Regions from separate parts of the Mesobacillus sp. AQ2 genome, predicted to be linked through region 2. Evidence: riboswitches for the same ligand, from Rfam matches in the RefSeq annotation. Region 2 holds a riboswitch; the other holds the start of a gene.
What was found. Region 2 has a riboswitch for cyclic di-GMP ahead of QNH36_RS05195 (DUF5667 domain-containing protein). Riboswitches for the same ligand answer to the same signal wherever they lie in the genome.

Region 1: it holds a riboswitch for cyclic di-GMP, as region 2 does, so the genes downstream of both, QNH36_RS22735 (RHS repeat-associated core domain-containing protein) here and QNH36_RS05195 (DUF5667 domain-containing protein) in region 2, are expected to answer to the same signal.

The regions. Positions count from the first base shown of each region.
Region 1 covers NZ_CP126080.1:4,547,981-4,552,173, forward strand. Annotated here, with positions in the region: gene QNH36_RS22735 (RHS repeat-associated core domain-containing protein) at 1-2,001, opposite strand, end outside; cyclic di-GMP riboswitch class I at 2,087-2,176, opposite strand; gene QNH36_RS22740 (Ig-like domain-containing protein) at 2,317-4,193, opposite strand, start outside.
Region 2 covers NZ_CP126080.1:1,052,294-1,056,486, forward strand. Annotated here, with positions in the region: gene QNH36_RS05180 (phospholipase D-like domain-containing protein) at 1-422, shown strand, start outside; gene QNH36_RS05185 (QueT transporter family protein) at 574-1,059, opposite strand; PreQ1 riboswitch class I at 1,065-1,109, opposite strand; gene QNH36_RS05190 (pirin family protein) at 1,326-2,171, shown strand; cyclic di-GMP riboswitch class I at 2,243-2,325, shown strand; gene QNH36_RS05195 (DUF5667 domain-containing protein) at 2,411-3,673, shown strand.

The sequences.
Region 1 (4,193 bases), 1.3 Mb from region 2:
CCCGTGCTCTCCATAAACATAAGAGGTTGTACCCTCGATTGTTTTAAAGGTTTTCAGTCTGCCAAGTCCGTCCCAATCATAGGATATCACCTGGTTTCCTGGTGCCGTTACAGTTTTTACCCTTCCAGTCTTGCTGTCATAGGAATAGACATATTGGTATCCTTTTGGGTTTGTAATGGTTTCCAGTTTGCCAGCGTTATCATACTTATGGGATGTCACCTGACCCAGCTGGTTGGTAATCGTCAGGATCCTGCCAGCCTTGTCATAGGAATACTGCAGCGTCTTCCCATCAGCATAGGTGATCTTAAGGAGATTCCCATCCCCGTCATATTGATATTGCTCTCTATAGCCGTTAGGCTCCTGCATCGATTTGATGTGCCCAAGGCTGTCAAAAGTGTAGCTGGTGATTTCACCTTTTGCGTTCTTCGCCTGTTTCATGTTGCCAAAAGCGTCGTATTCGAAGGTGATTTGAGCGCCAGCAGAATCCTTCGCCCAAAGCATGCGGCCCTTGCTGTCGTGGCCATAAGTCGTAACAATTCCATTTTCCGTTTTCTTTGTTAATTTTCCGTTGGAATCGTAGTCATAAACGGTTGATTTTCCAGTGGATTCATTGATCGTTTTTGGCTGATTCCATAAGTCCTCATATGTATAGGTTGTGGTTACGCCAAATATGTCAGTCTTTGTCTTAATACGATCCTTATCATCATAGGAAAAGCTTTCTGTTCCTGTGCTGGAAATTTTCTTCGTTATCTTTCCATTATCGTTGTTTTCAAAGTTTGTCTGATATCCCAGCGGGTCAGTGACACGGACAGCCTTCTCTTTTGCAATATGATAAGTCCATGCTTCTCCTGCTGGATTTTGCTTAATGGTTTTCGTCAGTTTTCCTGAACCGTCAGTTGTATAAGAATAGCTATACAGGACAGCGCCAGCAGGATTTTTCGCCGTTTTGACACGATTGTTGCTGTCATACGTGAATGAAGTGGTTTCCCCTTCACCATTTGTGATCCCTGAAATACGGCCGCCGTCATAAGAATAAGTGATTGATTTATTTCCTGGGTAGTTTACGTTTTCCAGTCTTCCAGAGCCATCATAAGAGAAGCTGATTTTACGGTTTTCTGGATCAATCAGCTCACTGATATGGCTGCCTGACCATTTGATCTGGATCGTGCGGCCGTAATCGTCTGTCATCGTTTCAAGCTTGCCTTTATTGTCGTAACCGTATTGAATGCTGTTGCCATAACGATCTGTTTGTTTGACCAATCTTCCGACTTTTTCGTCCTGGCCTTTTCTCCACGATGCATAGTAGCCATAATAGGTATATTTTGTTTTATCAGCTGTTTCAACAACATACTCAAACTGGCTAATCCTTGTAAGCTTATCGCCATTGGCCGCTGTAATATACTCGCCCTTGTCAAGCTCATAGTTTGTCATGGAGTCTTCATCGTATTCGGTCACATAGGCATTCGGATCTTTCTTGTCGAATGCGTAGCTTTGGGTGCTGCCGTCTAGGCGGCTTTCTCCCATTGAAAACTCGGCATACATTTCGAGTCTTGATTCCAGTGATGTGGTCCAGCCTTTCCCAAAAGGACCATCTTCGGTATTATTGCTGGAGTAATCTCTCTTGATGCCAAACGGACGCAATACTTCCGGAACAAGAATATCTTCTTCCTTCAGTTCCAAATATCCGTTTTCGATGTTGATAGGTGGTTCAGCAGTCGTGTTTGCAGGCGGCGGTGCCTGCTGCTGCTTTCGTGGAGCCACCTGGCTGTTTGGAATTTCCGGTGAAGTATTTGGCACCGGGGGCTTGATTCCCTGGGCTGGATTGTTGACCGGCTGATGCTGGTCGATTTCCGGCAGCAGGCCAAGAAGGTTCTCAGGATTCGAATAAAACTCCTGTTCAAAAGCCTTCTTCTCAGCAAATGCCTGTGCTGGATAGACCCCAACACTACTGAATAGGATGATTGCAGATAAAAATATTACGGTAAATCTTTTAAAATACATAAAAACTCCTTTCTTTCCGTCTGTAAAAGGGCATACTTCGCCTTTTGGTTACCGGTAAAAAAGGAGTTTACTAGGATGAATGATTCACGGCAACCCAGCCGCCATAATAGGATATACCCACCTTAGGCCTGAAGCTTTGCGTCCCCGCCTTTCAACGGGTTTGCCTTTTACTTGAATAGTTATAAAGTTATAGTTCAATATAACTATACTACATTATTTTACAAATTCTGATTATTTTTTATAAAATAGGACAATTTTCCTAATTATTGTCGAAAAAAAGAATCCAGAGGATGGATTCCTCTGGATTCTTTTTCTTTATTCTTCAACTTTCATCCTTCTTCTGCGTATCACTACCGTAGTTGCGGCAACTACAAGACCTACTACTCCGGCCAGTGTACCGCCAAGCAAAGGTTTATTTTCATAAAACTTCACCAATGCTCCCTTTTCGACGATTTCAAATGAAATGACTGTTGTTTTTTCATTGCCTGCTTCGTCATATGCGGTAACTGCGATTTCGTAAGGCTTGATTTCAGCCAATTTGGTTTTGATTACTTTGTAGCCATTTTCTTCTAATACGTCCCCTTCGAACATTTCGCCGTTAATCATGACAGATTTTATTTTGTCATTCGGGTTATCGAGGCGGATGGCGATGTCAACAGGGTCATAGTATTTTTCTTTATTTTTCACACCTTCATAAACTACCTTTGGCGCGGTTTTGTCGATAATGAACTCGACGCTCAGCTGCTGGATGTTGCCTGCCTTATCCTTTACTTCGAAGAACATGACGTGCTTTCCTTCTTCCTTGATCGGGTCGCCAGCTTCATATGGTTTTCCATCAAGCATCATCGCAATGATGTCATAAGAACTCATGTCCTCGATCAAAAGCTGAGGCAGAAGGTCGGTGTTGAAATACTTATTCGAAATCGGCTCTTTGAACTTGATGACTGGCGATGTTTTATCGATTGTGAAGACAATCGTTCTTGATGAAATATTATTCGCCAGGTCTGTTACGACTGCTTTTAAAATATAATCCTGTTCGTATTCAAGCTTTGTTCCGTTTTCGAATGTCTTGCCGTTCAAGGTTACGGATGTCTTGCTGCTATCCAGATGGATGTCTGAATACGTCACTTTCGGCGCAATGTTTTTATTGAAGAATCCATCGAGTACGCCGGAAATATTCAGCATTGGCTTTGTAGTATCAAGTGTGAAGCCTATTTCCAGTGTTGATTCATTGCCGGCTTTGTCGCGAGCAAGAACCTTGTATGTGTATTTCATTTCCTTTGCTGCAACAGGGATGTTTCTGCCAAGGTTTGCGCCGTTGTTCAGAGTAGCCGATACGATCATATCCTCTGCTTCATCCAGGGCAAACTCTGGAGTGAATACTTCATTGATATACTCGCCATTCTTAATGACACGATTCTGTCCTTTAAACTTCGGCGTAATGACAGGCTTCGTCTTATCGATGGTGAACTTCATCGTCTTGCTGAAGCTGTTGCCTGCTTTGTCGGTTGCTTCAACCAGGATGTTGTATTCACCTTCTCCGCTGAAGTTGTGGCGGAAGGAAGCGAGATCTCCATTAACAGAGAAGCCGCCAGCGTTATATCTTGCACCGTTTCTAGTCACAGCGATTCTGTTGATATCCAGGTTTACGTCCTTGATTGTAGCGTTAACAGGTTTATCAACATTGTAATAGGCGTTATTTTCGACACCAGTGATGTCAATTTCAGGTTTGGTCTTATCGATTGTAAAGGTCCTTTTTTCAGTGATTGGACCGTTACCGGCTTTGTCCTCTGCAGTCGCGAGGATTGTGTATAGGCCGTCCCTGGTAAAATTGTAGCCCAGCTTCGAAAGTTTTCCGCTGTTCTTCCATGTACCAATAGGGAATGCAGCTCCATCTTTCGTCGCGCTGATGCTCACATTGTTCGTTTTATAATTCAGTTCGTCAATCGAGATGGTGACATATTTGCTTTCAGGATTGAAAGAGTTATTTTCTGCTCCATCGATTTTTACGATTGGATTGGTTTTGTCGATGATGAAAGCAAGTTGATCATGTCTCTTTGAATTGCCGGCTTTGTCGGTTGACTTTAGGTTGATGATATATTTGCCTTCTTCAAAGAATGTATAGCTATTTACCGCAACTGTTTTTGAATCAGCAAGCAACTTTAACTTGCCAACATTGTACGGCTTACCAT
Region 2 (4,193 bases):
TAGCGGATGAATTGAAGAATAAGTGGGAGGGTTCCTATAATGATATGGAAGGAACCTTGACTGGATTTGATGTGAAAGGTTTGTTCGATTCGGATTTCTGGAACCAGTGGTGGTCCGCGAGTGTGGATATGACAGGGAGGACTGCTTCGCAAACCAGTGTGAACAATCCTAACACACGCTGGAACAATCCCGCACCAGTCTATGCGGATGCAGAAATACGCAAACTTCACAGTAAAACCATGCTGATTGACGCCGATACAAACAGTGACCCTACTGTCATCGTCGGATCGACGAACTGGAGCAACAATGGAAACAATGTTAATGACGAAAACATGCTGATCATTCACGATGCAGCAGTTACGAACCAATTTCTTCAGGAATTCAATGCCCGTTACGTCCAGGCTGGCGGAGTATTGCAGTAGTTTGAGTACAGCATGAGCAAGGAAGAGTTACATCATACAAGAAGGCAAAACGAGTGAAAACGTTTTGCCTTCTTTTTATTTCACTGCCTGTGGAGCAGGGGTGATGGACATTTGCTTTTCCTGACTTTTCTGCTGAACCGTTTATTTAAAATTATACCAACTTCTCAAGATTCACTCGTTTATGGATCGCAAGCATCACTGGGATGCCGACAGCCATTACGATGAATTCACCTGCGGCTGTTGTCAGCCATGTGAACCAGAACGGCAGCTGGAATGCTAGATTCAATTCAAGCGCAATCAGGAACATCGTGAAGGTGAACACCAGAGTATTCACAAACATCCGGCCGATGATATTCTTGATATATTTTGCAGTGAAAATCGTAATCCATAAAGAAATCACTGACTGGCCAACCCCAAAAACAAGGTCATAAGCGATCATGGGGGAAAAGAGCAGGTTTGTTAAAAACACACCTAATACAATTCCGAAGAAAAATTTTTTGTTAAAAACAATCAGGTGGTTGAACATTTCCGATACGCGGAACTGTACATTGGTAAAGCCGAATGGCTGGATAACTGCGGAAACGGCAATATACAATGCAGCAAGAATCCCGTTTCGGACAATCATTCTCGTATTCATTTTCATCTCTCCTAGTTTTTTTACGTGGGATGGTTACGAACCACGATATTTAAAAGCCAAATTTATATTATATAGGATGAAAGACCTTCTCACAATGGCATTTTTCTAGAATAGCAGTTTGGGACTTGGACTCTGGTTAAGATAGGGTTTATCTCAGCTTAAAGTATCTTTGATTTAAAATAATACCTGCGATTGGTATAATTTAATGCAACTGGGAAGGTAAAATGACCTGTAAAAATTGAAGTACCTGGAAAGGGGATATAAAAATGTTTAAAAGAGATATAAAAAAGCATTGGACCGTTCAATATGAAGAGAGGGTCATGCCGCATGTGCAGGCAGGAATGGTACTGAACCCGCAAGACTGGAGGGAACTGGACCCGTTCATTCTAATGGCGGAGGACTGGTTCAAGCGCGGAACCTTTTCCGACCATCCACATCGCGGCTTCCAAACGATTACGTTTGTCATTGACGGCAGACTGGAACATATCGATAATCATGGAGGCCACAGCATCCTGGAGGCAGGGGATATCCAGTACATGAACGCCGGCAGCGGAGCGAGGCATGCCGAGGAGGCGGTGGAAAACGACATTGCCCATACGCTGCAATTATGGCTGAATTTGCCTGGAGAGCTGAAAGGCACAACCACTTCTTATCAGAATGTATATAACGAAGAGGCGCCTGTTGTCCCATTCGATGGCGGCACACTGAAGGTCTACTCAGGAGAAACCGCGGGTGTAAAGGGACCGTTGGAACCATTGGTGCCATTTGCTTTATCTGAAATTCGCCTGTCAGAAGGTGCTGAATTCACATATGAGCTTCCAGAGACACATAATGCGTTCCTTTATGTACTTTCAGGTGAACTTGAAGCTGGTGAAAGCAAGACCAACCTAAAGAAATCTTCAGCAGCAACTTTAACTTACAATGATGTTGGCAAAGGCTTAAGCGCCCTATCTTTGAAAGCGAATAAGCGCTCAAGAGTTTTGGTTTACTCTGGCCAGCCAATCAAAGAGGAAGTCGTTGCATACGGTCCATTCGTCATGAATTCAATGGAAGAAATCCGCCAGGCATACCGGGATTACCAGGAAGGGAAATTTGGCGGGGAAGCGAAGTAGCTGTGGTGCAAACTTTAAAAATTTTTATTTATTTTTTCGTGTCGAATAAGTATGATAAAAGTAGAATTAAAATCCGATAAAGGCAAATCCAGGGAAACCTGGGGACGCAAAACTACAGGGGCTAAAGTCATGACCATGCCAGCCAGTTGCCGAAGGTTCACATAGTCGATTTATGTGTGCTGCTCTTCGGACAGCACTTTTTTGATTTTAATTCCAATATATTAGTGGGGGAAATTGGAATGAAAAAGTTTTTCGCATCAACAATTTTGATCGGGTTGCTTGCTTTTGGTACGGGAGTATCCGCAGAGGAAGTTATTGAAACTGCAGATCCCGGAACGACACCAGACGAGTTTTTATTTACGTTTGATCAATTATTTGAAGAATTGAAGCTTTTAATTACCTTTGATGATGAAAAGGAAGCCGAGCTGCTTTTAGAGTTTGCGAACGAGAGGCTGGCTGAGGCGGCAGCTATGTCAGAGGAGGAAAAGACAGAATTCGTACAAGAGGCGTTAAAAGATTATTTAGAAACGCTTGAGGAAGCGCAAGAGAAGGTCACGGAGGTCATTGTTGAAGACGGGACCGATTCCGATGGAGAAGACCGGCTGACAGAAGAGTTGGAAAATGCAGCTGATCTTGAGGAAGGGCTTACCGAAGAACTCGAAGATGAATTGAAGGAAGAAGTTGAAGAAGCAACAGAACAAGCAAAGATCGTTGCTAACGTGGTAAAGGATCTTGATCAGGATACGGTAGCCCAGCTGCGTGAACAGGAGTTGGGTTATGGACAAATCGCACAAATCTTCTGGCTTGCAGAGGCAGCTGGCAAGACAGTGGAAGAGATTGCCGTTTTATATACAGAGGAAAAGGTTGGTTTTGGAAAGGCAGCCAAGCAGCTGGGTGTCCATCCTTCACAGTTGAAAGGACTGGCAGCAGGTAAAAAAGAATCTTCAGTCGATGAAGAGACTGATGCAGATGATAGTGGTGAAATTTCAGAAGATGAAGGCTCCTTAGAAGCAGAACAGCCTGAAGAAGAAATGGAAACTGAGGAAGGAAATGTGGAGACTGAATCGGCTGACCAGCAAGTTAATATTGCAGCCGCTACAGTTGCCGGCACGGTATCGAAAACGACTGCTTCAAAAGTAGAAGAAAAGAAAGTAAATGCAGAAAAGAAGGCGGAAGAAGCCGCTGTGAAGGCTGCTGAGAAGAAAGCTGAAGCTAAAAAGAAAGCGGAAGAACAAAAGCGCGAAGCAGAAAAGAAGGCTGAAGAAAAGCAAAAAGAAGAATCAGCAAAAGCTGAAGAGAAGCGTAAGGAAGAAATGAAAAAAGCTGAAGAGAAGCGTAAAGAAGAAGCGGAAAAAGCTGAAGAGAAGCGTAAAGAGGCAGTAAAAGAAACAAAGAAGAATAAAGAAAAGCAAGAAGATGACGAAGTGGAAGACGACGAGCAGGAAGATGATGACAGCCACGGTAATCCAAACAATGAAAAAGAGAAGAAAAACGGAAAGTAAGTTTACAGGTACTATTCGATAGAGGAAACCGATCCGCTTAGAATATTTGACTGTATTCAAGTTTTTATGTACGATGATAGTATCAAAATGAATAGTTCTCCTAAAGGGGAGTAGCTTTTACAACAGAGTCGTCATTCCGGAGGTCACTCCCGGCTTTGTTGGCAACAATCGTTGTTAGCAAGACCTTTGCCAAATATGGTGAAGGTCTTTTATTGTTTTCTTACCTTCACCAGGGCAGGTGAAGGTTTTTTTATTATATTTTCGGTTGCGCTAAAGCCGTTCCGTAGTATATAGCCCGAAAAAGCTCCCATAGGAAGATTTGAGTCACATAAAAAGGGAATATGTGCCCGGAAAAGTGCGAACGTGAGGATTTAGGTCACATAAAAAGGAAATATGTGCCCGAAAAAGCGCCGGTAGGAAGATTTGGGTCACATAAAAAGGGAATATGTTCCCGGAAAAGCGCCCACAGGAAGATTTGGGTCACATAAAAAGGGTATATGTGCCCGAAAAAGTGCCCACA